3 regions of the Streptomyces sp. NPDC057900 genome follow, and region 3 is predicted to be linked to each of the others. Evidence: riboswitches for the same ligand, from Rfam matches in the RefSeq annotation. Region 3 holds a riboswitch; each other region holds the start of a gene.

Region 1 (10,163 bases), on a different contig from region 3:
GCCACTTCTCCTCGGGCCGCTTCGCCCGGTACTCGAAGGCGACACCGCGCACGATCAGGCAGAGCAGGATGATCAGCAGCGGCAGGTAGAAACCGGAGAACAGCGTGGCGTACCACTCGGGGAACGCGGCGAAGGTCGCTCCGCCCGCGCTGAGCAGCCAGACCTCGTTGCCGTCCCAGACGGGCCCGATCGTGTTGATCAGGACCCGTCGTTCCTTGCGGTCGCGGGCCAGCAGCTTGGTGAGCACACCGATTCCGAAGTCGAATCCCTCCAGGAAGAAGTAGCCGATCCAGAGGACGGCGATGAGCACGAACCAGACGTCGTGGAGTTCCATCTCTCGGCTCCTGCGCTCTCAGTAGGAGAAGGCCATGGGCCGGTCGGCGTCGTCATGGTCGCCGCCGATCCTGGTGGGCGGGTTGAGGTCGTCGTCCGTGAGCTCCGGGGGCCCGGCCTTGATGTACTTCACGAGCAGCTTGACCTCGACCACGGCGAGTGCCGCGTAGAGCAGGGTGAAGAGGATCATCGAGGTGAGCACCTCGCCCTGCGAGACACCGGGGGAGACCGCGTTACGGGTCTGGAACACGCCGTAGACGACCCAGGGCTGGCGGCCCATCTCGGTGAAGATCCAGCCCCAGGAGTTGGCGATCAGCGGGAAGAGCAGGGTCCACAGGGCGACGATCCAGTAGCACTTGGCGAGCTTGGGGCTCAGCGCCTTGTTCTTGAACAGGACCAGATGCGGCACTTCGTCCTCACCGGTCCGCATCCCCGGTGGCAGCATGAACTTCTTCCGGGTCAGCCACAGTCCCAGGATGCCGAGGGCGAAGGACGCCATCCCGAAGCCGATCATCCAGCGGAAACTCCAGAAGGCGACCGGGATGTTGGGCCGGTAGTCGCCGGGCCCGTACTTCTCCTGCTCGGCCTTGTTGATGTCGTTGATGCCGGGGACGTAGGAGTTGAAGTTGTCGTCGGCGAGGAAGGACAGTATTCCGGGGATCGAGATCTCGACGGAGTTGTGGCCCTTGCTGACGTCTCCGTACGCGAAGATCGAGAAGGGCGCGGAGTTCTGGCCGTCCCACAGTGCCTCTGCCGCCGCCATCTTCATCGGCTGCTGCTTGAACATCACCTTGCCCAGCTGGTCACCGCTGACGGCGGTGAGCAGACCGGCGACCACCACGGTGATCAGCCCCAGCCGCAGCGAGGTCCGCATCACCGGGATGTGCTTCTTGCGGGCCAGGTGGAAGGCGGCGATGCCGACCATGAACGCGCCGCCGACCAGGAAGGCCGCCGTGATGGTGTGGAAGAACTGGGCGAGCGCGGTGTTCTGGGTGAGCACGTGCCAGAAGTCGGTGAGCTCGGCGCGTCCGCGTTCCTTGTTGATGCGGTAGCCGACCGGGTGCTGCATCCAGGAGTTGGCCGCCAGGATGAAGTACGCGGAGAGGATGGTGCCGAGCGAGACCATCCAGATGCAGGCGAGATGGATCTTCTTCGGCAGCTTGTCCCAGCCGAAGATCCACAGCCCGATGAAGGTCGACTCGAAGAAGAACGCGATCAGCGCCTCGAACGCCAGCGGGGCTCCGAAGATGTCCCCGACGAACCGCGAGTAGTCGGACCAGTTCATGCCGAACTGGAACTCCTGGACGATGCCGGTGACGACGCCCATGGCGATGTTGATCAGGAAGAGCTTTCCCCAGAACTTGGTGGCCCTGAGGTACTTCTCCTTGTTGGTCCGCACCCAGGCGGTCTGCAGGCCGGCGGTGAGCGCCGCGAGAGAGATCGTCAGGGGAACGAAGAGGAAGTGGTAGACGGTGGTCGTTCCGAACTGCCATCGCGCCAGGGTCTCCGGCGCCAGAGCTAGCTCCACGTCGTCTTCTCCTTACGTCGCCGTAGTTTCACCGGCAGTTTGTCCTTTAAATCCGACTGATCATGGGAGGAACCAGGACACGCTTGTGAACGCGTTCACATTCACAAGCAATTATGGCGCACACACTTTCGGGATCTTCGGGGGGGGTACCCCCTTCGGGCACCAGCGGCCATTCCCCTCGAAGCGGACACGCCCGCTCCGGCCCGAATGCCACTCCCCGCGCCCCGGACACGCGAACGGGCCCCGCACCTCGCGCACGAGATACGGGGCCCGACAGGCTGGTCCCGGGGGCTGCACTTCCCGGGGGGCTGGACTTCCCCGGGCTGGACTTCCCCGGTGGGCTACAGCTCCTTGCGGTACGCCTCCGCCACCTTCAGGAACAGGTCGTTCGCCTCGTCCTCACCGATCGTGACCCGCACTCCCTCGCCCGCGAACGGCCGGACCACCACACCGGCCTTCTCGCAGACCGCGGCGAAGTCGACGGTACGGTCCCCCAGCCGCAGCCAGACGAAGTTCGCCTGGGACTCCGGCACCGTCCACCCCTGCCCCACCAACGCCTTGTGCACCCGCTCCCGCTCGCACACCAAAGAGCCCACCCGGCCCAGGAGTTCGTCCTCGGCACGCAGCGAGGCAACCGCCGCGTCCTGGGCGAGCTGGCTCACGCCGAACGGCACCGCCGTCTTGCGCAGCGCGGCCGCCACCGGCTCGTGGGCCACCGCGAAGCCGACCCGCAGCCCCGCCAGCCCGTAGGCCTTGGAGAACGTCCGCAGCACCGCCACATTGGGCCGGTCCCGGTAGATCTCGATGCCGTCCGGCACGTCCGCGTCGCGAATGAACTCCTTGTACGCCTCGTCCAGCACGACGAGCACATCGCCCGGCACCCGGTCCAGGAAGCGCTGCAGCTCGGCCCTGCGCACCACGGTGCCGGTCGGGTTGTTCGGGTTGCAGACGAGGATCATCCGGGTCCGGTCCGTGATCGCGTCCGCCATCGCGTCCAGATCGTGCACCTCACCGCTGGTCAGCGGCACCTTCACCGACGTCGCGCCGCTGACCTGGGTGATGATCGGGTACGCCTCGAAGGAGCGCCAGGCGTAGATGACCTCGTCGCCCGGACCCGAGGTGGCCTGGAGCAGCTGCTGCGCCACACCGACGGAGCCGGTGCCGGTGGCCAGGTGCGAGACCGGCACACCGAAACGGTCGGACAGCTCGTTCATCAGGCCGGTGCAGGCCAGGTCCGGGTAGCGGTTGAAGTGGGCGGCGGCTGCCATCGCGGACTCCATCACCCCCGGCAGCGGCGGATACGGGTTCTCGTTGGAGGACAGCTTGAACGCGGCCGGTCCGTCCGCCGCGGCCGGCTTGCCCGGCACATAGGCGGGAACGCCGTCCAGCTCGGCACGCAACTTGGGGCTCGTCTCGCTCACCGCGGGTCCTCCTCGACCGTCCGTACACATCAATACTGCTCACCTTATGAGGATTGGGCGCCGCTGCGAATGGCAGGACCGGGGATTCGTCCGGTGGGCCCCGGAATGAGGGGGAGCGCTCCTCCCCCTGGCGCGCGCCGGTGGCTCACTCCGTGGCGCGCGTCCCCCGAAGAGGTGAGTTGAGACCTCTTCGAGACATCACACCTACGACAGGCCCATCCGGTCCGACACCCGACACATGATGGTCCTGACCGATAACACCCTTGGTTACCAAGGGCATTGGCATTAAATGATCATGCAGAAACGTGACTGTCAACGCGTGCATATGCGATCGGACCAACTGCCCGTGCGAGCCCTACTATCGGCTCGCCATGACAGCAGCAGGGAAGCACCAGGTGAGCCGGACGGAGACCCCCCGGCGCGGCGGCAGGCGGGGACGAGCAGGCATCCGGGATGTGGCCGCCGCCGCCGGAGTCTCCATCACGACCGTCTCCGACGCGCTCAACGGCAAGGGCAGGCTCCCGGACGCCACCCGCCGCCATGTCCGCGAGGTCGCCGAGCGCCTGGGCTACCGCCCTTCCGCCGCGGCCCGAACCCTCCGTACCGGCAAGTCCGGCCTGATCGGCCTGACCGTGACGACCTACGGGGACGAACCCTTCACCTTCACCGAATTCGCGTACTTCGCGGAGATGGCCAGAGCGGCCACCTCCGCCGCGCTGGCCCGCGGCTACGCCCTCGTCATCCTGCCCGCCACCTCACGCCACGACGTCTGGTCGAACGTCGCCCTCGACGGCACCGTCGTCATCGACCCCTCCGACCAGGACCCGGTCGTCACCGAACTCGTCCGCCAGGGGCTGCCCGTCGTCTCCGACGGCCGGCCGGCCGGGACCCTCCCGGTCACCGCCTGGGTGGACAACGACCACCGGGCCGCCGTGCTCGACCTCCTCGACCATCTCGCCGCCGCAGGGGCCCGCCGTATCGGGCTGCTCACCGGCACCACCACGGACACGTACACCCGGCTGTCCACCACCGCGTACCTCCACTGGTGCGAGCGGGTCGGCCAGGACCCGGTGTACGAGTCCTATCCCGCCCACGACCCGTGCGCGGGCGCGGTGGCCGCCGACCGCCTGCTGGCCCGTCCGGACCGCCCTGACGCCGTCTACGGGCTCTTCGACCCCAACGGCACCGATCTGCTCGCGGCGGCCCGCCGGTACGGTCTGCGCGTCCCTGAGGACCTGCTGCTGGTCTGCTGCAGCGAGTCCACCGTCTACGCGACGACCGAACCGCCCATCACCACCCTCTCGCTCAAACCGCGCAGGATCGGTACGGCGGTCGTGCAGCTGCTCATCGACGCCATCGAAGGCGTCGAGCACGACGGCCCGGTGGAGCAGGTGATACCGACGGAACTCATCGTCCGGACCTCCTCCCAACGCCGTCCGCCCCGCACCACGGTCAGCGCGCCGCGCTCTCCGGCAGGGGATTGATCAGACCAATTGGGATCAATCGACCAACGAACCCGGCGTGCGTTCGGATTCACCACCCCTGGTGCGTCACAGAGCACGATTCGCATTCCTATGATGGGCGGACGACACCGCGGACCGCCCCGACCAGCAGGGCCCGTCAGGTGTACGGCGGCGCGACGGTGGTGGAGGGGTCGATGACACAGGGGGCCGGTCAGGAACCAGCGGTGCGGACGGCGACGTTGCGCGACTTCCGCGTACCGCCCTATGCGCAGTCCCCGGCACCGCCGGCGTCTCCGCACCCGGGCAACGCCTTCCCTGAGGGCGAGGCGCCGGAGGGGTACACCCCCACCGCGCGCGACCTTCCGGTGATCACCCGCGAGGCCACCGTCCAGGTGCGGGCCGTTCCCGAACCGCGGCCCGCCCAGGATCCGGAGCTCGGGCCGCTGTACGTGGTCGGTGACGTCCACGGCTATCTGGACGAGCTGTACGCCGCCCTCACCGAACAGGGCCTGATCGACGGTGACGGCAACTGGTCCGCGGGCAACGCACGGCTCTGGTTCCTCGGTGACTTCACCGACCGGGGGCCCGACGGCATCGGCGTCATCGACCTCGTGATGCGGCTGTCCGCGGAGGCCGCGGCCGCCGGCGGCTACTGCAAGGCCCTGATGGGCAACCACGAGCTGCTGCTCCTCGGCGCCAAGCGGTTCGCCGACACCCCGGTGAACTCGGGCGCGGGCACCGCCACCTTCCAGGCCGCCTGGCTGCTCAACGGCGGCCAGAAGAGCGACATGGAGCGGCTCCAGGACGTCCACCTCCAGTGGATGTCCCGGCTCGACGCGGTCGTCGAGGAGGACGGGCATCTGCTGATGCACTCGGACACCACGGCCTACCTCGACTACGGCACCACCATCGAGGACGTCAACGACACGGTGCACGCCATCCTGACGCGCAACGACGCCGACGAGTGCTGGGACCTCTTCCGCAAGCTCACCAAGCGCTTCGCCTTCCGCGACGAATCGGGCCCGCAGGCCGTCCAGCAGCTGATGGCGGCCTACGGCGGCCGGCGCGTCGTGCACGGCCACAGCCCCATTCCGTATCTGCTCGGCGAGGTCGGTTCCGAGGACGGCGAGGACAGTGCCGGACCTCTGGTGGACGGCCCGCACGTGTACGCGGACGGGCTCGCCATCGCCATGGACGGCGGAGTGACCATGGCCGGAAGGCTACTGGTCGTCCAACTCCCCCTGCATGACTGACGCTCTTCGGGGAAGACGCATCAACGACCTGACCGTGCCGACCACTGGGCCTATTTCCGGAAACCCCCTGTCACCCTGTGCCGTGGGCGCTCTACCATCGGCGTACCAGTAGCAGGCTCTCCTCCGTTTCCGCCCGACTGCCCGGTTGAATCGGGCACACAGGCCCTACGGAGCATCGGGGGATGCACATGAACAGCGCTCCGCACCTGCTGACCGAGGACCGCCCCGAGTACGAGCGGATCCTCGACGACGCGCTGCGTCACGCCCATGAACGACCAGATCTGGCCGCAGTCGGCGAACGGCTCAACCCGGTCCAGCTGCGCACCATGGCGATGGCCGCCACCGCTCTGATCACCGCCACGGCCGCCACCGAGTACGAGCACTACGTCAAGGCCCGCGAGGAGCTGCGGGCCGCCACGGCCGACCCCGGTCAGGACGCCGTCGGCCTCATCGGCACCGACGGGCCCGACGGATCGGGGGCCGGCCTCGGAGCTGTCGTCACCGTGCTGGCCCCGGTGCTGGCGGGCACGGCCGCAGTGATCTTCCTGCTGGTCGGCTACATCCTGAAGATGCTCAGCCCACCGCCGTCCTTCGCGGGGACCATGGTGAGCGTCGGCTGGGTCTTCGTGGCGCTCACCGCCGCCGCCATCCTGATCGCCGCCGTCGGCCTGCTCGTCGCCGCGCTCCGCAACGGCTCCACGTCGCTGGCCGCCGACGATCCCGGCGAGGAACTGCCCGAGGACGTGGCGAGGGCCAGGGAGGCCTGGCGGCACGCGCTGCTGGAACGCGGCATCCTGCCGTTCCTGCGGGACGCGCTGGCCGACCCGGGCGCCGCTCCCGCGGCCCGTACCCCGTACCCCTCGGCCAACCGCATCCCGAAGATCGGCTACAGCAGGCCGGATTTCTCCAGCCCGGACGACGGCCCAGCCGCCGCGCCCCGGCCGACCTTCACCAGCCCGGACTTCACCAGCCCCGATTTCGGCGGACCGGAACACGAAATGGACTGACCGGGTCCGAGGGGGGAGCGCGGGCGCGTCGTACCACCCGGCGCGAGCCTGCCGGTACGACGCGCCCGCCGGTACGACGCGCCCTGCCTCAGTCCGCGATCGGCAGGTAGACCCGGTTGCCCGCGGCCGCGAACTCCTTGGACTTCTCCGCCATGCCCGCCTCGATCTCCGCCTGCGAACCGCCGTGCTCACGCCGGATGTCGTGCGAGATCTTCATCGAGCAGAACTTCGGACCGCACATCGAGCAGAAGTGCGCCGTCTTCGCCGGCTCGGCCGGCAGCGTCTCGTCATGGAACTCCCGCGCCGTGTCCGGGTCGAGCGCCAGATTGAACTGGTCCTCCCACCGGAACTCGAAGCGGGCGTCCGACAGCGCGTCGTCCCACTCCTGCGCCCCCGGGTGCCCCTTGGCGAGGTCCGCCGCATGGGCCGCGATCCTGTAGGTGATGACGCCCGTCTTCACGTCGTCCCGGTTGGGCAGGCCCAGGTGCTCCTTGGGCGTGACGTAGCAGAGCATCGCCGTCCCCCACCAGGCGATCATCGCGGCGCCGATGCCCGAGGTGATGTGGTCGTACGCCGGAGCGACATCGGTGGTCAGCGGGCCGAGGGTGTAGAACGGCGCCTCCTCGCAGATCTCCTGCTGGAGGTCGATGTTCTCCTTGATCTTGTGCATCGGGACGTGCCCCGGACCCTCGATCATCGTCTGGACGCCGAACCGCTTGGCGACGGTGTTCAGTTCGCCGAGCGTGCGCAGTTCGGCGAACTGCGCCTCGTCGTTGGCGTCCGCGATCGACCCCGGGCGCAGCCCGTCGCCCAGCGAGTACGTCACGTCGTAGGAGGCGAGAATCGCGCAGAGCTCCTCGAAGTGCTCGTACAGGAACGACTCCTTGTGGTGCGCGAGGCACCAGGCGGCCATGATCGAGCCGCCCCGGGAGACGATGCCGGTCTTGCGACGGGCCGTCAGCGGCACGTACGGGAGGCGTACGCCGGCGTGGACCGTCATGTAGTCGACGCCCTGCTCGGCCTGCTCGATGACGGTGTCCTTGTAGATCTCCCAGGTCAGCTCCTCCGCCCTGCCGTCGACCTTTTCGAGTGCCTGGTAGAGGGGCACGGTGCCGATCGGCACCGGGGAGTTGCGAAGTACCCACTCACGGGTGGTGTGGATGTTGCGGCCGGTGGAAAGGTCCATGACCGTGTCGGCGCCCCACTTGGTCGCCCAGGTCATCTTGTCCACCTCCTCCTCGATGGAGGACGTCACCGCGGAGTTGCCGATGTTGGCGTTCACCTTCACCAGGAACCGCTTACCGATGATCATCGGCTCGATCTCCGGGTGGTTGACGTTGGCCGGCAGCACGGCCCGGCCCGCGGCGATCTCCTCGCGCACCACCTCGGGCGTGACGTTCTCCCGGATCGCCACGTACTCCATCTCCGGGGTGATCTCGCCGCGCCGGGCGTACCCGAGCTGGGTCACCGGGCGCCCGTCCCGGCTGCGCCGCGGCTGGCGCGGGCGGCCGGGGAAGACCGCGTCCAGATTGCGCAGCCCGCCGCGCGGCGAGGTGTGCTTGAGCCCGTCGTCCTCGGGACGCGCGGCGCGGCCGGCGTACTCCTCGGTGTCACCGCGGGCGATGATCCAGTTCTCCCGCAGCGGCGCGAGTCCGCGGCGGACATCGGTGTCGATGGCGGGATCGGTGTACGGCCCCGACGTGTCGTACAGCGTCACGTCCTTGCCGTTGGTGAGGTGCACCTGACGGACCGGCACCCGGAGGTCCGGGCGCGAGCCCTGGACGTACCCCTTGTGCCACCCGATGGACTTACTGGCCTTGTCGCTCGGACCGGTCTTGTCGCTCCGACCGCCCTCGTCGTTCTGACTGGAGGCAGGCATGCGTGCATCCGCTGTGGTCATGAGACCTACTCCCTACGCCGGCATTACCCGGTAACAGGTTCGGCGGTCGGCGCAGCTTGTCCCGTACGGATGTACGGAGATCAGCGCCCTCTCAGCCCGGTGCTCCGAGCTCCCGCGTGTGCAAAGGTGCCACCACGCTAACGCCCTGACGGGTGTGCTGAACAGTGGGCCCCGCTCGTCTTGCGATGATCGGCCGGTGACGTCCCCCCATAGCGTTCCCGAGCAGCCGTCCCCTCAGCACAACCACGCCCACGCCCACAGCCACGCGCACGGCCCCGCCGCACCCGTGTCCAAGCACCTGCGCAAGGTGATCGCCGCCGTACTGATCCCGTTCGCGGCCGCGGTCGCCGTCGGGCTCGTGGTGCTCTGGCCCGGTGGTGCGCCGGCGCACGAACGAACCGGTGTCGGCTTCGACCGGCAGACCCAGCAGGCGAAGGTGGTGAACGTCGACAAGGTCGACTGCAAGGACGTGAACGCGGCCCAGCTGCCCGTCGATGGCGAGACCCCGCCGGCGAAGGACCCGGCGACCGGCGGCGGGACCGCACTCTGCGAGAAGGCCGCGGTCGAGGTCACGAGCGGCAAGGACAAGGGGCGCACCTTCATCGAGGTGGTCCAGCCCGGCGCACCGCGACAGCTGCGGAAGGGGCAGGAAGTGGTGGTCGCGTACGCCCCCGACGCGCCCCATGACCTCCAGTACTCCGTGACGGACGTGAACCGGAAGTTCCCCATGGCGCTGCTGGCCGGGATCTTCGCCGTGGCGGTGGTCGTCGTGGGCCGACTCCGCGGAGTCATGGCACTGGTGGCGCTCGCCCTGTCGTTCGCCGTGCTGACCCTGTTCATCCTCCCGGCCATCCTGCAGGGCTCGAATCCGCTGCTCGTGGCGGTGGTCGGAGCCAGCGCCATCATGCTGATCGCCCTCTACATCTGTCACGGGCTGACCGCTCGCACCTCGGTCGCCGTCGTCGGCACCCTGATCTCGCTCCTGCTGATCGGGCTGCTCGGCTCGCTCTTCATCGGCTGGGCGAGCCTGAGCGGGAACACCGACGACAGCACCGGCCTCATCCACGGCCTGTATCCGCACATCGACATGAGCGGTCTGCTTCTGGCCGGCGTCATCATCGGCTCCCTGGGGGTGCTCGACGATGTGACGGTCACCCAGACATCGGCCGTCTGGGAACTGCATCAGGCGGACCCGACGATGAGTGCGAAGCAGCTTTACCGGGCAGGTATCAGAATCGGAAGGGATCACATCGCCTCG
Region 2 (10,163 bases), on a different contig from region 3:
TGACGACGGCGGGCAATATCGCCCGCGCCGTCAAGGGTGAGAAGATCGGCTCACTCGTGAGCGACCGGAGCACCCGGGCCTGAGAACCGGGGGGCCGGGCCGGGGAGACCCGGTGGTTCCCGGGGCCCGAGCAGGGGCCCGAAGGATGGACAACGGCCTGCCGGTCGGACACCGTGCAGGTGAGGACGCGACGCAGGACCCGCCGGGCCCGAGCACGCCGGGCCCACTCAAGACACGCAGGAGCACGTGGTGATCGAAGAAACCCTCCTTGAGGCCGAGGAGAAGATGGAGAAGGCCGTCGTGGTCGCGAAAGAGGACTTCGCCGCGATCCGTACCGGCCGTGCGCACCCGGCGATGTTCAACAAGATCGTCGCCGACTACTACGGCGCGCTGACCCCGATCAACCAGCTGGCCTCTTTCTCGGTGCCCGAGCCCCGGATGGCCGTCGTGACGCCGTTCGACAAGACGGCGCTGCGCAACATCGAGCAGGCCATCCGCGACTCCGACCTCGGCGTCAACCCGAGCAACGACGGCAATATCATCCGGGTGAACTTCCCCGACCTCACCGAAGAGCGCCGTCGCGACTACATCAAGGTCGCGAAGACCAAGGCCGAGGACTCCAAGATCTCGATCCGCGCGGTCCGCCGCAAGGCCAAGGAGACCCTCGACAAGCTCGTCAAGGACAAGGAGTCCGGCGAGGACGAGGTCCGTCGTGCCGAGAAGGAGCTCGACGACACCACCGCGAAGTACGTCGCACAGGTGGACGAGCTGCTGAAGCACAAGGAAGCCGAGCTGCTCGAAGTCTGATGAACGACTCTTCCTGGGGCGTCCCGCAGGACGCCGGCCACGGGGCCGCTCCCGAGATGCGGTCCGTTCCGGCGGGTCCTGCATACGATGTGCATAACGCCCAGCAGACTCGGCCCATGCCCATCGTGCCGGACGTTCCCGACGCAGGTAGAGAAGCTGAGAGCCGTGATGACCGGGACCAGGGGGCCGCACGCCTGAGCGGCGGCCCCCTGTTCCGCGACGAGAAGCCGCAGGAGCCCATGTCCACCGCGCCGCCACCCCCGCAGAAGAAACGTGCGGGCCGTGATCTCGGATCCGCCATAGGGGTCGGCGTGGGGCTGGGTGCCGTCGTCGTCGCATCGCTCTTCGTCGTCAAGGCCGTCTTCGTCGGTGTGATCGTGGTCGCCGTCGTCGTCGGCCTCTGGGAGCTCACCTCCCGGCTGGAGGAGCGCAAGGGCATCAAGGCGCCGCTCGTACCCCTCGCGGTCGGTGGCGCCGCCATGGTCGTGGCCGGTTACGCGCGAGGCGCCGAGGGCGCCTGGGCCGCGATGGCCCTGACCGCTCTCGCGGTTCTCGTCTGGCGGATGACCGAACCGCCGGAGGGCTACCTCAAGGACGTCACGGCCGGCGTCTTCGCCGCGTTCTACGTACCGTTCCTGGCCACCTTCGTCGCCATGCTCCTGACGGCGCACGACGGGCCCATGCGGGTGCTGACCTTCCTGCTGCTGACCGTGGTCAGCGACACCGGCGCGTACGCCGTCGGCTGGCGGTTCGGCAAGCACAAGCTCGCCCCCCGGATCAGCCCCGGAAAGACCCGCGAGGGCCTCTTCGGCGCCGTGAGCTTCGCGATGGTGGCCGGTGCGCTGTGCATGCAGTTCCTGATCGACGACGGCTCCTGGTGGCAGGGCCTGCTGCTCGGCCTCGCGGTCGCCGCCAGCGCCACCCTCGGCGACCTGGGCGAGTCCATGATCAAGCGGGACCTCGGCATCAAGGACATGGGCACCCTGCTCCCCGGGCACGGCGGCATCATGGACCGGCTGGACTCCCTGCTGCCGACCGCGCCGGTGGTCTGGCTGCTGATGGTCCTCTTCGTCGGCTCCGGCTGAGCGTCCGTACGCGGCACCACGCGTGAGGGCCCACCGTCCCCGGACGGTGGGCCCTCACGCGTGTCCGGTGACGTCAGCCACGTTCCCGCAGGGCCGAGCGCATGTGGTGATGGAGCTCCATCGCCCGCTTGCGCATCCACAGGACCCAGGAGCAGAACACGATCACGCCCACGGCGAAGACCACGGGAGAGGCCAGCGAGCCCGACGTGGCCCCGAGAACCACCATGACCACCGCGATCAGGCCCATGAAACCCAGCCAGTAGGGGAGCCACCGGCTGCCCCGTTCCATCTTCCCGAGCTGCTCCTCGACCAGCCGCCGCAGGACCGCCCGCTCCTCGGGGTCCTCGGGCACCTCGCGGTGCCGGATCCTGCGGTTGAGGTCGACGACCGTGCCGGGCCGTGTGCCGGCCGCCCGGCTGGTCCGGCGGCGCTGGTACGCCAGGATGCCGATGATCACGGCGGTGTAGAGCAGACTCTGGACCGCCCATAAGGCCGGATGATCGTCCCGGCGGAACAGGGCTCCGAAGCCCAGTCCCAGCACGAAGAGGACCAGGCCCTGTGCGGCCAGGCTGTGGCTGAACCAGTGCTTCACGGTGTGCACGGCTGATACCTCCTGCTGAGTCGGCGAGCTGTCCCTGTCCCTCCGGGTACCCCGTCGGGCCCGGATCAGGGCCCTTTTGGAGGTGGGCGGGGCATCGCCGCGTGTCTGCGACACTGGATGAACCATGCCTAAGCCCGGAGAACTCACTTTCGTCGCGCCCCGCGGAGCCAAGAAGCCGCCGCGGCACCTCGCCGACCTCACGCCCGCCGAGCGCAAGGAAGCCGTCGCCGCGACCGGCGAGAAGCCGTTCCGCGCCAAGCAGCTCTCGCAGCACTACTTCGCGCGGTACGCGCACGACCCGTCGGAGTGGACCAACATTCCGGCCGGGTCGCGGGACAAGCTCGCGGAGGCGTTGTTCCCCGAGCTGATGTCCGTGGTCCGCCACATCAGCTGTGACGACGACACCACTCGCAAGACCCTGTGGAAGCTGCACGACGGGACGCTGGTGGAGTCCGTCCTGATGCGCTATCCCGAGCGCGTCACGATGTGCATCTCCTCGCAGGCCGGCTGCGGGATGAACTGCCCGTTCTGCGCCACCGGGCAGGCCGGTCTCGACCGCAACCTCTCCACCGCGGAGATCGTCCACCAGATCGTGGACGGCATGCGGGCGCTGCGCGACGGCGAGGTCCCCGGGGGCCCGGCGCGGCTCTCCAACATCGTCTTCATGGGCATGGGCGAGCCGCTCGCCAACTACAACCGCGTGGTCGGCGCCATTCGCCGGCTGACGGACCCCGAGCCCGACGGGCTTGGGCTGTCGCAGCGCGGCATCACCGTCTCCACCGTCGGCCTGGTGCCGGCGATGCTGCGCTTCGCGGACGAGGGCTTCAAGTGCCGTCTCGCCGTCTCGCTGCACGCCCCGGACGACGAGCTGCGCGACACCCTCGTCCCGGTGAACACCCGGTGGAAGGTGCGCGAGGTGCTGGACGCGGCCTGGGAGTACGCGGAGAAGTCCGGCCGCCGCATCTCCATCGAGTACGCGCTGATCCGGGACATCAACGACCAGGCCTGGCGCGGTGACCGGCTCGGCCGGCTGCTCAAGGGCAAGCGGGTGCACGTCAACCTGATCCCGCTGAACCCGACCCCGGGCTCGAAGTGGACGGCATCGCGGCCGGAGGACGAGAAGGCGTTCGTCGAGGCCATCGCCGCCCACGGGGTGCCGGTGACCGTGCGCGACACCCGGGGCCAGGAGATCGACGGGGCCTGCGGACAGCTCGCGGCATCCGAGCGCTGAGGCCGGAACCGGCCGTGTAGCCTGGGCGTGAATTCAACTTCATATTCCGACAGGGGAGCGCCACAGCGCTGAGAGTGCGGCACCAAGGACAGGTTGGCCGCAGACCCTCTGAACCTCGCCCGGGTCATTCCGGGTAGGAAGTTCGGACCTTACTCAAGCTGTTGCGCCCTGCCCGCTTCCGGTTCTCCACCGGCGCGGGCAGGGCCGCGTCTCTTCCTGGTCATCTCCAGGAGGAATCACATGAGCACCACCAAGAAGGTCGCGGTGGCGGCCGTCGCCGCCGCGATCGGCGCGACCGCGCTCGCCGGCTGCGGCGGCTCGGACGACGCGTCGTCCGGATCGTCCGGCACCGGGGGATCCGGCTCCAAGACCGTCACGCTCGTCAGCCACGACTCCTTCAACGCGTCCAAGGGCGTACTGAAGGAGTTCACCCGGGAGACCGGTTACACCGTCAAGGTCCTGAAGAGCGGGGACGCGGGCGCCGCCCTCAACCAGGAGATCCTGACGAAGGGATCACCGCGCGGTGACGTGTTCTTCGGCGTCGACAACACCCTGCTCTCGCGCGCGCTCGACAACGGCCTCTTCACGCCGTACGCCGCCAAGGGCCTCGGCCAGGTCGCGTCCGACGTCCAGCTGGACGCGGCGAAGCACCGGGTCACTCCGGTCGACACCGGCGACATCTGCGTCAACTACGACAAGAAGTACTTCGCCGACAAGAAGCTCGCGCCGCCGAAGACCTTCGACGACCTGGCGAAGCCCGCGTACAAGAACCTCCTCGTCACCGAGAACGCCGCGACCTCCTCGCCCGGCCTCGGCTTCCTCCTCGGCAGCGTCGCCACCTACGGCCAGGACGGCTACCAGGACTACTGGAAGAAGCTGAAGAGCAACGGCGTCAAGGTCGTCGACGGCTGGGAGCAGGCGTACAACGAGGAGTTCTCCGGCTCCGCGGGCGGCAGGAAGGCCAAGGCCGACCGGCCGCTCGTGGTCAGTTACGCCTCCAGCCCGCCCGTCGAGGTGCTGTACGCGGACCCGCGGCCCAAGACCGCCCCGACCGGGGTCGCCACCAGGACGTGCTTCCGGCAGATCGAGTTCGCCGGTCTGCTCGACGGCGCGAAGAACGAGGCGGGCGGCAAGGCCCTGCTGGACTTCATGATCGGCAAGAAGTTCCAGGAGGACATGCCGCTCAACATGTTCGTCAGCCCGGTCACCAAGGGCGCGAAGGTGCCGGAACTCTTCACGAAGTTCGGGGCCACCTCGGACAAGCCCGCGACCGTCGCCCCGGACGCGATCGCCAAGAACCGTGAGCAGTGGGTCCAGTCATGGTCCTCGCTCGTAGTGAAGTAGCGAAGCCCCCCGTACGCGGACCGGGCGCGCGCGGGAAGGCCGCGCGCTCCCGGTCGCGGCGCGGGAGCGCGGTGCGGCTCGGTCTGATGGCCGTGCCCGTCGCCTTCTTCGCGGTGTTCTTCGCCTACCCCGTCGTCGCGATCGTCGGACGCGGCCTGAAGGACGGCGGGGTGTGGCAGTTCGGACGGATCGGCGAGGTGCTGGGCAGGTCCGACATCCAGGACGTGCTCTGGTTCACGCTCTGGCAGGCGCTGGCCTCGACCGCGCTGACCCTCCTGATCGCGCTGCCGGGCGCCTATGTGTTCGCCCGGTTCGACTTCCCGGGCAAGCAGCTGCTCCGGGCCGTCGTCACGGTGCCGTTCGTCCTGCCGACCGTCGTCGTGGGCACTGCGTTCCTCGCGCTGCTGGGGCGCGGCGGTTTCCTCGACGACCTGTGGGGCGTCCGGCTCGACACCACGGTGTGGGCGATCCTGCTGGCGCACGTCTTCTTCAACTACGCGGTCGTCGTGCGCACCGTCGGCGGGCTCTGGTCACAGCTGGACCCCCGGCAGGAGGAGGCCGCGCGGGTCCTCGGCGCCGGACGGTTCGCCGCCTGGCGGCGGGTGACGCTTCCGGCGCTCGCCCCCGCCGTGGCGGCGGCCGCCCTGATGGTCTTCCTCTTCACCTTCACCTCCTTCGGCGTCGTTCAGATCCTCGGCGGGCCCGGATTCTCCACGCTGGAGGTGGAGATCTACCGCCAGACCGCGCAGCTGCTCGCCCTGCCGACGGCCGCCGTGCTCACGCTCGTGCAGTTCGCCGCCGTCGGCGCGATCCTCGCCGTGCACGCCTGGACCGTACGGCGCCGGGAGACCGCGCTGAAGCTCGTCGACCCGGCACAGACCGCCCGCAGACCGCGCGGCGCGGGCCAGTGGGCGCTGCTCGGAGGCGTCCTGCTGACCGTGCTGGTGCTGATCCTGCTGCCGCTCGCCATCCTGGTGGAGCGCTCGCTCGACCTGCCCGGCGGCCACGGCCTCGGCTACTACCGGGCGTTGGCCTCTGCGGACGCGAACAGCGGTACGTTCCTGGTCGCGCCGCTCGAAGCGATCGGGAACTCGCTGCGGTACGCCCTGGTCGCGACCGCCATCGCGCTGGTCGTCGGAGGCCTGGCCGCGGCGGCGCTGACGAGGCGGGCCGGGCGGCTGGTCAGGGGCTTCGACGCGCTGCTGATGCTGCCCCTCGGGGTCTCCGCCGTCACCGTCGGCTTCGGATTCCTGATCACCCTGGACAAGCCGCCGCTCGATCTGCGGACCTCCTGGATCCTGGTGCCGCTCGCCCAGGCGCTGGTCGGGGTGCCGTTCGTCGTACGGACCATGCTGCCGGTGCTGCGCGCGGTGGACGGGCGGCTGCGCGAGGCGGCCGCGGTGCTCGGCGCCTCGCCGCTGCGGGCCTGGCGCGAGGTGGATCTGCCGCTGGTGCGCCGGGCGCTGCTGGTGGCTGCGGGCTTCGCGTTCGCCGTGTCGCTCGGGGAGTTCGGCGCGACGGTGTTCATCGCGCGGCCGGACAATCCGACGCTTCCGGTCGCGGTGGCGCGGCTGCTCGGGCGGTCCGGGGATCTCAACTACGGCCAGGCGATGGCCCTCAGCACCATTCTGATGCTCGTGTGCGCGGTGTCGCTGCTGCTGCTCGAACGTATCCGCACCGACCGATCCGGCGAGTTCTAGGGATGCTGACACAATGCTGAGACTCGAATCGGCCACCGTGCGCTTCGGTGACCGGGTGGCGCTGGACGCGGTGGACCTGGAGGTCGCGGACCACGAGATCGTCTGTGTGCTGGGACCGAGCGGCAGCGGGAAGTCGACGCTGCTGCGGGTGGTGGCCGGTCTCCAGCACCTGGACGGCGGCCGGGTACTGCTCGACGGCGCGGACCAGGCCGGGGTTCCGGTCCACCGGCGCGGGCTCGGCCTGATGTTCCAGGACCACCAGCTCTTCCCGCATCGGGACGCCGGCGCCAACGTCGCCTTCGGGCTGCGGATGCACGGTGTGAGCCGGGGCGAGCAGGACCGCAAGGTCGCCGAACTCCTCGATCTGGTGGGGCTGCCCGGCGCCGAGCGGCGGGCCGTCGCCGCGCTCTCGGGCGGCGAGCAGCAGCGCGTCGCCCTGGCTCGCGCGCTCGCGCCCCGGCCCAGGCTGCTGATGCTGGACGAGCCGCTGGGCCAGCTCGACCGCAGTCTGCGCGAACGCCTCGTCGTCGAACTGCGTACGCTCTTCGCCCGCTTGGGCACGACCGTGCTCGCCGTCACCCACGACCAGGGTGAGGCCTTCGCGCTGGCCGACCGCGTCGTCGTGATGCGCGACGGACGCATCGCCCAGGTGGGCACCCCGCTGGAGGTCTGGCAGCATCCCGCGTCGGCCTTCGTCGCCCGATTCCTCGGCTTCGACAACGTGGTGGAGGCGACCGTCACCGGAGAGGCCGCGGACACGGACTGGGGCAAGGTGCCGGTGCCCGCCGGATCACCGCAGGGCGCCTGCGACCTGCTGGTCCGGCCGGCCGGAGTCCTGATCGGCGCCCCGGAGGACGGGCTGCGCTGCACCGTGGCCGCCCGCACCTTCCGGGGCAACCACGTCGCCGTGACCCTGACCCCGGAACACGGCCCGGCCCTCGACGCCGAGTGCGCCCTGCGCGGTACACCGGAGGAGGGCGCGGTCGTCGGCGTCACCTTCGACGCGGCGGAGAGCGTCGTACTGCCCGCCGTCTTCTGACGGCCCCGGGATCACCGGCCGCCGGCCGGTCCTGCCGGCCGTGTCCCGCCCGAGCCGGTCCCGGCCACGACCAGTCCCAGTTCGTACGCCAGGATCACTGCCTGGGCCCGGTCCCGTAGCTCCATCTTCGCGAACAACCGGTTGATATGGGTCTTGACCGTGTGGGCGGTGATGGTGAGCCGGTCTGCGATGTCGGCGTTCGACAGGCCCCGGGCGATCAGGACGAGCACCTCCACCTCCCGGCCGGTCAGGCCGTCGACGGACCGCGCGGGCGGAGCGGCGACCCGCTGGCGGGTGAACTCCGCGATCAGCCGGCCCGTGATGTCCGGGGAGAGCAGCGCCCGGCCGTCGGCCACCACCCTTACCGCGTGCAGCAGTTCGGGGAACGTCGCGTCCTTCAGCAGGAATCCGCTGGCCCCCGCCGTCAGCGCGTCGTACACGTACTCGTCGAGCCCGAACGTCGTCAGCATCAGTGCCCTGGTCGCACCGCCGGACCCGGCGATGATCTCGCGCGCCGCGTCGATGCCGTTCAGCCCCGGCATCCGGATGTCGAGCAGCGCCAGATCGGGGCGGTGCTCGGCGGCCATCCGGACAGCCGCCGTCCCGTCCTCCGCCTCGCCCACCACCTCGATGTCCGGCTGGGTGGCGAGCAGCCCGGCGAACGCGGTCCGCACGACGGCCTGGTCATCCGCGACGATCACCCGGATCACCACGGGAGCTCGGCCTCGACGAGGAAGCCGCCGCCCGGGGCCCGCCCCGCGGTGAGCCTGCCACCGAGCAGCGCCGCCCGCTCGTTCATCCCGACCAGCCCATGGCCGGTGCCCCCGGCCAGCGGTCCGCGCGGCCCCGGCCCGTCGTCCCCGACGCGGACGGCCAGCAGGCCGCTCCCGTAGACGAGTTCCACCACCGCGCGGGCCCCCGGTGCGTGGCACCGCACATTGGTCAGCGCCTCCTGCACGATACGGAAGGCCGACAGCTCCCAGGAGGGCGGCAGCTCCGGCTGTTCACCGCTGATCCGCAGCTCGGCCCTGCCCCCCACGGCCCGATGCTGCTCCACCAGGTCGTCCAGCCCGGCCAGCGTCGGCTGCGGGGCCGTCGCCGTACCCGGCTCCCGGTCGGTGCGCAGCACACCGAGCATCCGCCGCAACTCGCTCATGGACGCACGCGCCGTCCCGGCGATCTGCTGGAAGGCGTCCCTGGCCTGCGGGGACAGCCCGGGGGTGGTGTAGGTCGCCCCCTCCGCCTGCACGGCGATCATGGACACGGAGTGGGCGATCATGTCGTGCAACTCCCGCGCGATGGCGGCCCGCTCCGCCTCCGCCGCCTGCCGTCGCTCCATCACCAGCAGTCTGGACTGGGCGGCGGCCCGCTCCTTGCGGGTCTCCTCCCGTGCGCGCACCGCGTCGCCCATGCTCACGGCCCCCAGGATCACCACCGTCAGCGCCAGCGTCTCGGCGTACAGCCCGAGGCTGAACCGGTCGGTGCCCTGGATCATGGGCAGCCCCGGTGATCCGGCGCGTGCCCAGCGGTCGATGTGCACGAGGTTGACCGTGAGCGAGGCCAGCGCACCCCCGACGACGAGCAGGGCCGGGTGCTGCACACGGTGCCGGCCCAGCGTGTAGCTGCCTATCAGGGTGCCGGCCACGGTCGCGTACGCCATGTTGCCGTCCGTCCCGAAGCTCAGCAGGGCCGCGCCGACGGTCAGGAAGCCGACGGCGGGCCGGGTGCCCCGCCACATCAGGGAGGCCGTACAGACCAGCACCCCGAACGTGGTGATCACCGAACCCGGAACGGCGATCAGTTCCCCCGTCGCGAACAGCGTCAGCGCGCCCCCGGTCAGCCACGGGTACGCGGGCGCCGCCGCCCACCGGCGCGCCCACAGGCGCACCCGCTGGACCCGGGCGCGGGGCGTGATCGTGCTGTTCATACCCAGGATTGTTCGGCACGAGCGGCCGTCGGCGCATCGGAGCAGAGGTGGAATTCCCCGTCGCGTCTCATGCCACGGGTTGAGAACGAACACCGGATTCCGGTGTGACGTGCCGTGGGAGCCGCGTTCCTAGCCTCGGTTCATGGACGTAACAGCAGGTCCCGCGGCGGCGGCGGAGACCGTATCGACTGCGCAACGCGCAGTCCGCGCCGCCCTGTTCGGTACCGGCCCCGTGCGCGCCGCGGCCGGGTGGGCCGGCTGCGCCGCGGCGGCCCTGCTCCTCGCGCTGTGCTCCGGACTCGTCCCGCACCGGATCTGGGGTGTGTCGGCCGCCTTCGGATACGCGGGCGCGGTGTGGCCCGCCGCTCGCGGGAGGCGCCGTACAGCGGCCGCGCTCGCGGCCGTCGGCGCCGTGGTGCTGCCGCTGTT
Region 3 (10,163 bases):
TGCCGTTGGTCGCGGAGCCGGTGTGCACCACGACGCCCAGGGCGCCGATCTCGCGGGCGCGGCGCAAGGAGTGGCGCAGCGAGTCCACGGATTTCTCCACGGTCGCCGCGGTGTGCGAGCCGAAGTTGATCAGGTACGGGGCGTGCACGTACGCGGGCATGGACGCGGCGGCGCACTCGGCCCGGAACCGCTCGTCCTGCGCGGGGTTCCCCGCGGGGGTCGCCCAGCCGCGCGGATTGGCCACGAAGACCTGGACGGCCTCCGCCCCCATCTCCCGGGCGTAGGGCAGTCCGACCTTGGCGAGGCCGCCGGCCACCGGGATGTGGCCGCCGACAGGGTTGCGCATACGGATCTAGAGCCCCTTGGTCTTGATGGTGACGGTGCTGCCCTCGGGCGCCCGGTCGCCGCCGTCCACGGACTGGCTCGCGACCGTGTCGCTGAAGGAGAGGAACGGGCGGTCGACCTTGACCTCGAAGCCCGCGTCCTCCAGCTCGCCACGGGCGTCGTCCACGTCCTTGCCGGTGACGTCCGGTACGTCGATCATCCGCGGGCCCTTGGAGACCGTCAGCGTGACGGTGTCGCCCTCCGCGGCCTCCCTGCCCTCGGCCGGTGACTGCTTGGCGACGTCGCCCGCGTCCTGCGGGCTGTTCACCCGGCCCGGCAGCACCTTGGCCTTCAGCCCCTCCTCGTCCAGCGCGTCGGTGGCGTCCTCGACGGAGAGGCCGGTGACGTCGGGGACGTCGACCGGGCTGCCCTTGGAGACCACGAGCGCGACCGCGGTGTCCGGGTGGCGCTCGGCACCGGCCTCCGGGTCCGTGCGCACCACCTCACCGGCCGCCGCGTCCTCGCTGAACTCCTTGGTGGTCATGCCGGGCACCAGGCCCGCCTTCGTCAGCCGGCGCTTGGCCTCGGCCAGCGTGACGCCCCCGACATCGGGCACCTTCACGATCTCGGGCCCGCGCGAGACGACGAGCTCGACCGAGCCGTTGCCCCGGATCCGGGCGGCCGACTTCGGGTCGCTGTCGATCACCTTGCCGCGCTCGACGGTGTCGCTGTAGGCGCGCTCCACGCCCTTCAGCTCCAGACCGGCGTCCGACAGCCGCTCCTTCGCCGCCTTCTCGCTCTGGCCGAGCACCCGGGGGACGTGGGTGAACTGTCCCGAGTTGATATACCAGACGCCGCCGCCGATCCCCAGGACCAGCAGCACCGCGACGAGCGAGGCGATAAGGCCGCGCCGGGGGCCGCCGAGGAACCCGGCCCGGCGGGCGGGCCGCTCCGGCGGCAGCGGCGGGGGCATCTCCAGCCGGCTGGTGTGGTGGGCGGTGCCCTGACCGGGCGGCAGCACTCGGTGGATCACGCTCGTGCGGTCCTCGGCGGCGTCGCGCACCTCCGCCAGGGCCTGCGGCGGTACGGCGTCCAGCTGGGCGTCGGTGAGGCCGGCGCGGGCCTCGCGGGCCTCGGCGAGCAGCGCCACCGCGTCGAACGGCCGCACCTCGGGGTCGCGCGCGGTCGCGCTCGCGACCAGCCTGTCCAGCTCGGGCGCGAGCCCGGGGACGAGGGCGGAGGGGGCCGGGACGTCCTCGTTGAGATGCTGGTAGATGACCTGGGCCGGGGACTCCCCGGTGTGCGGCTTGGCGCCGGTGAGCATCTCGTACAGCACCACACCGCACGCGTACACATCGGCGCGGGTGTCCGCGGTGCCGTGCTCGATCTGCTCGGGGGCGAGATAGGAGACGGTGCCCAGGATCGACCCGGTGGTGTTGGTCACCGTGCCCACGGCACGTACCAGGCCGAAGTCCGCGACCTTGACCCGGCCGTCGTCGCCTATGAGTACGTTCTCCGGCTTCATGTCCCGGTGTACGAAGCCGGCCCGGTGCGCGGCGCCGAGCGCGGCGAGCACCGGCTCCAGGATGTCCAGCGCGGCCCGCGGCTGCAGCGCGCCGCGCTCGCGCAGCACATCGCGCAGCGTGCAGCCCGCGACGTACTCCATGGCCAGGTAGACGTACTGCTCCTGGGCCCCCTGGTCGAAGACCCCGACCACATTGGGGTGCGCGAGCCCCGCCACCGACTTGGCCTCGCGGATGAAGCGCTCGACGAACGAGGCGTCGGTCGCGAGCGCCGGGTGCATCACCTTGAGGGCGAGCACCCGGTCGAGGCGGGTGTCCATGGCCCGGTAGACCGTGGCCATGCCGCCCACGGCGATGCGGGCATCGACGCGGTAGCGGCCGTCGAGCAGCTGCCCGACGAGAGGGTCCTGGAGGGTCGTATCCACGCAGCGAGTCTACGAGCCGCCACGGACACCACCGACTGCCCGGGGCAATCCTGCGGTCGTACTGCAGCCGAGCCGTGACAGGGACACGCGATCCACCGCCGCCACGGCTCCGGAGGGTACGGGTCAGAACGCGGGGCGCTCCGGATCCAGCGCCGCGCGCCCCGCCACCGGCGACGACGCCTCCGCGAAGTGGCGGCGCGGAATCCGGCCCGCCCGGTACGCGAGGCGCCCGCCCTCCACCGCGTGCCGCATCGCGGCGGCCATCAGCTCGGGCTCCTGGGCGCGGGTCACCGCGGAGGCGAGCATCACAGCCGCGCACCCGAGCTCCATGGCGAACGCCGCGTCCGAGGCCGTACCGGCGCCCGCGTCCAGGATCACCGGGACCCCGGCCCGCTCGGTGATCAGCTGGAAGTTGTGCGGATTGCGGATGCCGAGGCCCGAACCGATGGGGGAGCCGAGCGGCATGACCGCCGCGCACCCCACGTCCTCCAGCTTCCGGGCCAGCACCGGGTCGTCGTTGGTGTACGGCAGCACGGTGAACCCGTCGTCCACCAGGATCTCCGCGGCGTCCAGCAGCTCGACCGGGTCGGGCAGCAGGGTGCGCTCGTCGGCCACCACCTCCAGCTTGACCCAGTCGGTGCCGAGCGCCTCGCGGGCCAGCCGGGCGGTGAGCACGGCCTCGCCCGCCGTGAAGCAGCCCGCCGTGTTCGGCAGCACCCGGATGGCGAGCTTCTCCAGTACGGAGAGCACGGAGCCCTGCACGGTCGGGTCCAGGCGGCGCATCGCGACGGTGGTCAGCTCGGTGCCGGACGCGGTCAGCGCGCGCTCCAGCACATCGAGGCTGGGCGCCCCGCCCGTCCCCATGATCAGCCGGGAGCCGAAAACGGTGTCCCCGAGGGTGAAGAGGTCCTCTGACACGGTCAGCCTCCCTGGACGGCGGTCAGGACCTCGACCCGGTCGCCGTCCGCGAGCTTCGCGGCGGACCACTGGCCGCGCGGCACGACGGTCTCGTTCAGCGCCGCCGCGACCCCGGAGGGCGCTTCGGTCAGGGTCGCGACGAGGGCGTCCAGGGTGGTGCCACCGGCGACGGTGACGGTCTCGCCGTTCACGGAGACGGCCAGGGAAGTGGGCGCGGTCATGCGGGCTGCTCCTGTCGTACGGGGGCGGCGGCCGGGAAGCGGCCGGGGGAGAAGGGGCGGGCCACCTCGGGCAGCTCGCCGTCGGCCAGCAGCTGCGCCATGGCGTCACCGGTGACCGGGGTGAGGAGCACCCCGTTGCGGTGGTGGCCGGTGGCGAGGTGGAGGCCGGGCAGCGCGGTGCGGCCGAGCAGCGGGGCGTTGTCGGGGGAGGCGGGGCGCAGACCGGCGCGCGTCTCGGTGAGCGGCAGCTCGGTGATGCCGGGCACCAGCTCGTGGGCGTCGCGCAGCAGCTCGTAGACCCCGCCCGCCGTGACGGTGGTGTCCCAGCCCATCTCCTCACTGGTGGCGCCGACCACCAGTTCGCCGTTCTCGCGCGGCACGAGGTAGAGGTGGCTGCCCCGGACCACGGCCCGGACGGTGCGGCTGAGGAAGGGGGCGTACGCGGTGGGTACGGTCAGCCGCAGCACCTGGCCCTTGACCGGGCGGACGGGCGGCCGGACGTGGTCCGGCACCCCCGCGAGCCGGCCGCTCAGGCTGCCGGCGGCGAGCACGACCTGATCGGCCTCCGTCCGCGTACCGTCGGCCAGTACCGCACCGGTCGCCCGGTCGCGCACCACCGAGAGCCGCTCGGCCCGCTGCCGGTGGAAGACGACCCCGGCCCGCTCGCAGGCCGTCAGCAGCGCGGCGGACAGCCGGCGCGGGTCGACCTGGTGGTCGCCGTCGACCCGCAGCCCGCCGCGTACGCCCGGCGCGAGCATCGGCTCCAGGCGCCGGCACTCCCGGCCGGTGAGCCACTGCGACTCCAGCCCGGAGCGGCGCTGCAGCTCGTGCAGCTCCCGCAGATGGGCGCGGTCGTCGGTGTCCAGCGCGACGGCCAGGGTGCCGCAGGCGCGGAAGCCGATGTCCTGCCCGCTCGCCGACTCCAGCTCGGCCGCGAACGCCGGATAGCGCGCTGCGGAGGCGACGTTGAGCCCCAGCAGCATCTCCTCGCCGTAGTGCAGCTCGGTGACGGCGGCCAGCATTCCGGCCGCGACCCGGGCGGCCCCGCCGCCGGGATCGGGATCGACGACCGCGACGGCCAGACCGCGCTGCGCGGCCCGCCAGGCGGTGACCAGCCCGATGACGCCGCCCCCGATGACGAGGACCTCGTACCCGCTCGCGCGGTGGACAGGCGTGGGCATCCAGCCCCTCCCTTCGCCGGCATGACCCGGATCAGGTTCGTACGGTCGGAGGCCGCCCAGCCTCCCTCTCAGCCCGGTACGTCCGGGCTCCCGCGAGTCTTTTACGTGGGCCACCCTAGACCCAGCCCCGCTGGACGGGTAAAGCAGGAGGCCGGCGGTACGAGGACGGTGAGGAACCCCTTTCCTGACGGACCGTCAGTTGATTAAGGTGGTCGGGTGAACGAGCAGCAGCGGGCAGAGCGGCCGGAGCGGCAGTCGGAGCGGGCCGGACGGCGGGTGGTCGTCGTCGGCGCGGGCATGGCGGGTGTGCAGACGGCGGTGGCCCTGCGGGAACAGGGCTTCACCGGCGCCCTCACCCTCATCGGCGCCGAACCCCACCAGCCCTACGACCGGCCACCGCTGTCCAAGGCGGTGCTGCTCGGCAAGGCCGAGGAATCCGCCTTCGACATCGACTTCGAGGCACTCTCCATCGAGCTGCGGCTGGGCCGCGAGGTCACGGGCCTGCGTGCCGGGGACCACGAACTGGACACCTCGCAGGGGCCCGTCCCCTACGACGTCCTGGTCATCGCCACCGGAGCCGAACCCGTCGTGCTGCCCGGCTCCGAGGGGGTGCCGGGGGTCCATCTGCTGCGCACCCTGGACGACGCGGCGCGGCTGCGGCCCGTCCTGGACGCGGGGCACACCGTCGTGGTCGTCGGCGCGGGCTGGATCGGCGCCGAGTTCGCCACCGCGGCCCGCTCGGCGGGCTGCGAAGTCACCGTCGTCGAGGCCGCGGACCGCCCCCTCGCGGGCGCCCTGCCCGCCGAGGTCGCCGCCCCGATGGCCGCCTGGTACGCGGAGAGCGGCGCCACGCTGCTGACCGGGGCGCGGGTAGCCGGGGTCGAGCCCGGCCGGGTGCTCCTGGCGGACGGCCGAAGCCTGCCGGCCGACGCCGTCGTCGTCGGGATCGGCGCCCACCCCGCCACCGGCTGGCTGGCCGGGTCCGGCGTCGCGCTCGGGCCCGACGGCTCCGTGACCGCCGACGCGGCGCTCCGCACCTCGCTGCCCGATGTGTACGCGGTCGGCGACTGCGCCTCCTTCCCCTCCGCGCGCTACGGGGCGCGGCTGCTGGTCCACCACTGGGACAACGCGCTCCAGGGGCCGCGGACCGCGGCCGCCCACATCATCGGGGCTTCGCCGGACGGGGCCGAGCCGCCCGCCTACGACCCCGTGCCCTACTTCTGGTCCGAGCAGTTCGGCAGGTTCGTGCAGTACGCGGGCCACCACGAGGGCGCGGACACCCTGCTGTGGCGCGGCGATCCGGACGGTCCCGCCTGGTCGGTGTGCTGGCTGCGGGACGGCGTGCTGGCCGCGGTGCTCTCCGTGGGCCGCCCGCGTGACCTGATCCAGGGACGCAAGTTCATCGAGGCGGGGACACCGCTCGATCCGGAGCGGGCCGGTGACGCCTCGGTGCCGCTGAAATCGGCGGTACGCCAGTAGCCCGCACCGCCGACGGGGTGTGTCGGGCCCTGAAGGGCGGAGTCCGGGTATCGGCTGTCAGTCCGGGATGGCAGGCTTGTCCCGTGACCGAGATTGACGCAAAGATCGATGCTCTCGTCCCTGCCTGGCTCCACCTTCCCGATATCGCCGAAATGTTCGATATCCAGGTGACGCGTGTACGGCAGCTGGTCAAGGAGGGCCAGCTCATCGCCGTACGACGTGGTGAGAACCGCGCACTTCAGGTGCCCGCCGCCTTCATCGACGGCGACAAGGTGGTCAAGGGCCTCTCGGGGACCCTGACGCTCCTGAGGGATGACGGCTACTCCGACGAGGAGATGCTGGAATGGCTCTTCACCCCCGACCCGAGCCTGCCGGGCACGCCCGCGCAGGCGCTGAGTGAGAATCGCGGCACGGAGGTGAAGCGCCGCGCCCAGGCGCTCGCCGTCTGACCTTCCGCCGTACCGGGGGATGCGGGGCGCACGGCGCGGCCCGCATCCCTTCCGCACCACCTGACCGACGCCATCGCTCTCCCGGGGGAACTTCGCCATGTCCACGCCTCGCGCACAGCTGTCCGATGCCCGGCTCTACCTGTGCACGGACGCCCGCAGGCGCCAGGGAGACCTCCCCGAGTTCCTCGACGCGGTGCTCTCCGGCGGAGTGGACATCGTCCAGCTCCGCGACAAGGGGATGGAGGCCGCGGAGGAGCTCGAACACCTCGCGGTCCTCGCCGACGCGTGCCGGCGGCACGGCAAGCTCCTCGCGGTCAACGACCGGGCCGACGTCGCGCACGCCATCGGCTCCGACGTGCTGCACCTGGGCCAGGGCGACCTGCCGGTGCCCGCCGCCCGCGCGATCATCGGCCAGGACGTCGTCATCGGCCGCTCCACGCACGCGGAGGCCGAGGTCGACGCGGCGGTGGCCGAGCCCGGCGTCGACTACTTCTGCACCGGCCCCTGCTGGCCCACCCCGACCAAGCCCGGCCGCCACGCGCCCGGTCTGGACCTCGTCCGGTACGCGGCCTCGCTCGCGCAGGCCCGCCCCTGGTTCGCCATCGGCGGGATCGACGCGGGCAACCTCGACGAGGTGCTCGACGCCGGAGCGCGCCGCGTCGTCGTCGTACGGGCCCTCACCGAGGCGCCGGATCCGGCCGCCGCCGCGGCCGAGCTGGCCGGCCGGGTCCGGGCGCGCTCCGACGCGTGATCCGGCGGGTCCGCCGGGCCTTCCCGAGGGGCGTGTTTGGGACATCGGTGTCCGAAGCGTGGACAAGAACCGGTCAATTAGGGCAAATCTCTCCAGTTCGGTTGGGTGGCCGTCACGCCCTGGTTAACCTGCCGTTATGGCCTTCGGTACACCCTCCACCAGGACAGATCGCGCGCGCACCGTGCGCGAGATGCTCGCGACCGGCAAGACCCTGCACTCGTTCGAGTTCTGGGCGCCCAAGACCGAGAAGGGTGAACGGAACCTCTGGAACGCGCTGCGCCGGATCGAGGCGGTCGGCCCGAGCTTCGTCTCCGTGACGTACGGAGCCGGCGGGTCCACCCGCGCCGGGACGGTGAAGGCGACCCAGGACATCGCCGCCGAATCCACCCTCACCCCGGTCGCGCACCTCACGGCGGTGAACCACTCCATCGCCGAACTGCGCAACATGATCGGCCAGTACGCGGACGCCGGAATCCGGAACATCCTCGCCGTGCGCGGCGACCCGCCCGGCGACCCGATGGGCCCGTGGGTCGAGCATCCGCAGGGCGTGCGGTACGCGGCGGATCTCGTCCGGCTGATCAAGGAGTCCGGGGACTTCTGCGTCGGCGTCGCGGCCTTCCCCGAGATGCATCCGCGCTCCGCCGACTGGGACACCGACATCCGGCACTTCGTGGACAAGTGCCGCGCCGGCGCGGACTACGCGATCACCCAGATGTTCTTCGACCCGGAGGACTATCTGCGGATGCGTGACCGAGTGGTCGCCGCCGGTTGCGAAACCCCGGTCATTCCCGAGGTGATGCCCCTCACCAGCGTCCGGCAATTGGAGCGATTCGCGCAGCTCAGCAACGCGACGCTGCCCACAGCCCTGAAAGAACGCATCCTCGCCGTCAAGGACGATCCCGCCGCTGTACGCTCCATTGGCATCGACTTCGCAACGCGGTTCTGCGCGAAGCTGCTCTCCGAGGGTGTCCCCGGGCTGCACTTCATCACGCTGAACAACTCGACGGCGACGCTCGAAATCTACGAAAATCTCGGACTGCACAAGCAGTCGTGACCGGCCGTACCCGCCGAGCTCCGGGGCGGTGGCCGTAGAAGGGGGCGGGCATGGGCTGGACGGTCCTCTACATCGCGTTCGGCATCGTTGCGCTGTGGCTGCTCGGAGAGGTGCTGCTCCAGTACAAGGCGCGGCTCCGCTGGCGTCTGCTCGCCTTCACCGGATTCGTCGGTGTGGTCATCGGTGTCCTGATGCCGTCCGTGCCCGTCATCGTGGTCGGCGCGATCGCCTTCGCGACGGGCCAGACGTACGTCACGCTCTCGTTCCGGCGCGGCTTCTCGACCGGCTGGGCCATAGGCGGCAGCCCCGGCGAGAGCCGCCGCCGCCGTGGGAACGGCGACCGCGAGCCCCGGCTGCAGGTATCGGACCTGGAGACGGAGTACGAGCCCGGCTCCACGCCGCCGGAACCGTCCCACGCCCCGCAGGGCCCGGCTGCGGTCTACGAGCCGGAGCCCCTGCCGGACGACACCGGCCAGTACGGCGTCTACACCGACCCCCGGTCCCGGGAGGAGCCCCAGCAGCACCAGGGACCCGAACAGCCCCAGGGCCAGCCGCAGTACGCGGGTTACGAGCCCTACACCGACTACTCCGCGTACCCGGCGCAGGGCCAGGACGCCTACGGCAGCCAGGACACCTACGAGGGCCAGGACACCTACGGCAGCCAGGCCGGCTATCCCGGCCAGGAGACCTACGCGGGCCAGGACGGCTACGCGGGCGCCGGGCAGTACGACTACGGCACCTCCGGGCAGCAGTACGCCGCGTACTCCGACCCGTACATCGGCACCGGCACGACCACGGGCGCCCCGCAGTACGGTACGTACGACAGCTACGGGAACCACGACAGCAACGGCGGCCGGCCGCAGTACGCGGACCCGTACGCCCCCTCCGAGCAGTACGCCCCCGAGACGCCTCCGGGCGGGGTCTGGGTGCCGCAGCAGCGCGAGGGCGAGCAGCACTACGCCCCGATGCCCCCGGAGCAGCCCGCCGAGCCGGCCCCGTACCCGAACGGCTACGACACCGGCCACAACGACCAGTACCGCTACTGAGCCCGGAGCGGGCGGCCGGGACGGTACCGGCGCCGCTCACGCCCCGGCTTCGCCCGGCTCACTGCGATCCGCGGAAGCCGTCCCCCTCGACGATCAGCCCCGCCACCAGCGTCCCCGACATCCCCGCGTGCGCCGGACCGCCGCCCGGATGCGACCAGCCGCCCGCCAGCAGCAGACCGGGCACCCGGGTGCTGTTGCCCGCGTGCAGATACCCGCCCCCGGCCCCGGCCAGTGCGGGCGGGGGAACCGCGCCACCCGCCGCGCCGGTCTCCGCCTCTGTCTCCGCGGGCGTCCGCACCTCCGCGTGGAGCACGCGTTCGCGCAGGCCGGGCACGGCCGCTTCCGCCGCGTCGATCAGGGTGTCCGCGTACCGCTTCCGCAGCGCGGCGTCCGTCCAGTCCACCGCGCCGTGCGGGGCGACCGTCGCCATCAGGGTCACCGCCTCGTGGTCCGCGTCGGGGCGCGTTGAGGGGTCGTCCGGGCGCAGCACCGTCACCGTGGGGCGCTCGGCGAGCCGGCCGCCGAACACCGCCTCGCGCTCGGCCGCCCCGTCCGCCGGATGAACCAGCGTCCGGTGCGCGGCATCGGAGGGGCGTGCTCCGCGCAGCGACAGCAGCACCACGAACCGGCCCGTCGCCCCGGCGCCGCCCGGCCGGGGCTGAACCGTCACATCGCCGTCCCGCCAGATCTCCTGACCGGGGATCAGCCCCGGCCGCGGCTGGGCGCCCAGCACCACATGGGCGGCTTCCCGGACCGATCCGTCGGCCAGCTCCACCCCGGCGGCGCGGCCGT

Evidence for each region. A riboswitch is a leader RNA that binds a small molecule or an ion and turns the genes downstream of it on or off. The one in region 3 is predicted to bind thiamine pyrophosphate.
Region 1: linked by a shared signal. The riboswitch ahead of thiC (phosphomethylpyrimidine synthase ThiC) and the one ahead of thiO (glycine oxidase ThiO) in region 3 are both predicted to bind thiamine pyrophosphate.
Region 2: linked by a shared signal. The riboswitch ahead of ACFVQ0_RS32705 (thiamine ABC transporter substrate binding subunit) and the one ahead of thiO (glycine oxidase ThiO) in region 3 are both predicted to bind thiamine pyrophosphate.

The regions. Positions count from the first base shown of each region.
Region 1 covers NZ_JBHVOI010000003.1:478,133-488,295, reverse strand. Annotated here, with positions in the region: gene cydB (cytochrome d ubiquinol oxidase subunit II) at 1-334, opposite strand, end outside; gene ACFVQ0_RS16525 (cytochrome ubiquinol oxidase subunit I) at 353-1,861, opposite strand; gene hisC (histidinol-phosphate transaminase) at 2,203-3,282, opposite strand; gene ACFVQ0_RS16515 (LacI family DNA-binding transcriptional regulator) at 3,654-4,766, shown strand; gene ACFVQ0_RS16510 (metallophosphoesterase) at 4,940-5,998, shown strand; gene ACFVQ0_RS16505 (hypothetical protein) at 6,181-7,005, shown strand; gene thiC (phosphomethylpyrimidine synthase ThiC) at 7,094-8,905, opposite strand; TPP riboswitch at 8,898-9,031, opposite strand; gene ACFVQ0_RS16495 (YibE/F family protein) at 9,102-10,163, shown strand, end outside.
Region 2 covers NZ_JBHVOI010000014.1:85,432-95,594, reverse strand. Annotated here, with positions in the region: gene pyrH (UMP kinase) at 1-83, shown strand, start outside; gene frr (ribosome recycling factor) at 250-807, shown strand; gene ACFVQ0_RS32720 (phosphatidate cytidylyltransferase) at 807-1,892, shown strand; gene ACFVQ0_RS32715 (hypothetical protein) at 1,966-2,493, opposite strand; gene rlmN (23S rRNA (adenine(2503)-C(2))-methyltransferase RlmN) at 2,618-3,724, shown strand; TPP riboswitch at 3,766-3,882, shown strand; gene ACFVQ0_RS32705 (thiamine ABC transporter substrate binding subunit) at 3,965-5,068, shown strand; gene ACFVQ0_RS32700 (ABC transporter permease) at 5,155-6,768, shown strand; gene ACFVQ0_RS32695 (ABC transporter ATP-binding protein) at 6,782-7,807, shown strand; gene ACFVQ0_RS32690 (response regulator) at 7,819-8,520, opposite strand; gene ACFVQ0_RS32685 (sensor histidine kinase) at 8,514-9,734, opposite strand; gene ACFVQ0_RS32680 (glycosyltransferase 87 family protein) at 9,877-10,163, shown strand, end outside.
Region 3 covers NZ_JBHVOI010000005.1:337,596-347,758, forward strand. Annotated here, with positions in the region: gene ACFVQ0_RS21775 (deoxyribonuclease IV) at 1-346, opposite strand, end outside; gene pknB (Stk1 family PASTA domain-containing Ser/Thr kinase) at 353-2,272, opposite strand; gene ACFVQ0_RS21785 (thiazole synthase) at 2,396-3,190, opposite strand; gene thiS (sulfur carrier protein ThiS) at 3,193-3,411, opposite strand; gene thiO (glycine oxidase ThiO) at 3,408-4,592, opposite strand; TPP riboswitch at 4,584-4,696, opposite strand; gene ACFVQ0_RS21800 (NAD(P)/FAD-dependent oxidoreductase) at 4,890-6,071, shown strand; gene ACFVQ0_RS21805 (Rv2175c family DNA-binding protein) at 6,155-6,520, shown strand; gene thiE (thiamine phosphate synthase) at 6,618-7,271, shown strand; gene metF (methylenetetrahydrofolate reductase [NAD(P)H]) at 7,408-8,325, shown strand; gene ACFVQ0_RS21820 (hypothetical protein) at 8,376-9,371, shown strand; gene ACFVQ0_RS21825 (phytoene desaturase family protein) at 9,430-10,163, opposite strand, start outside.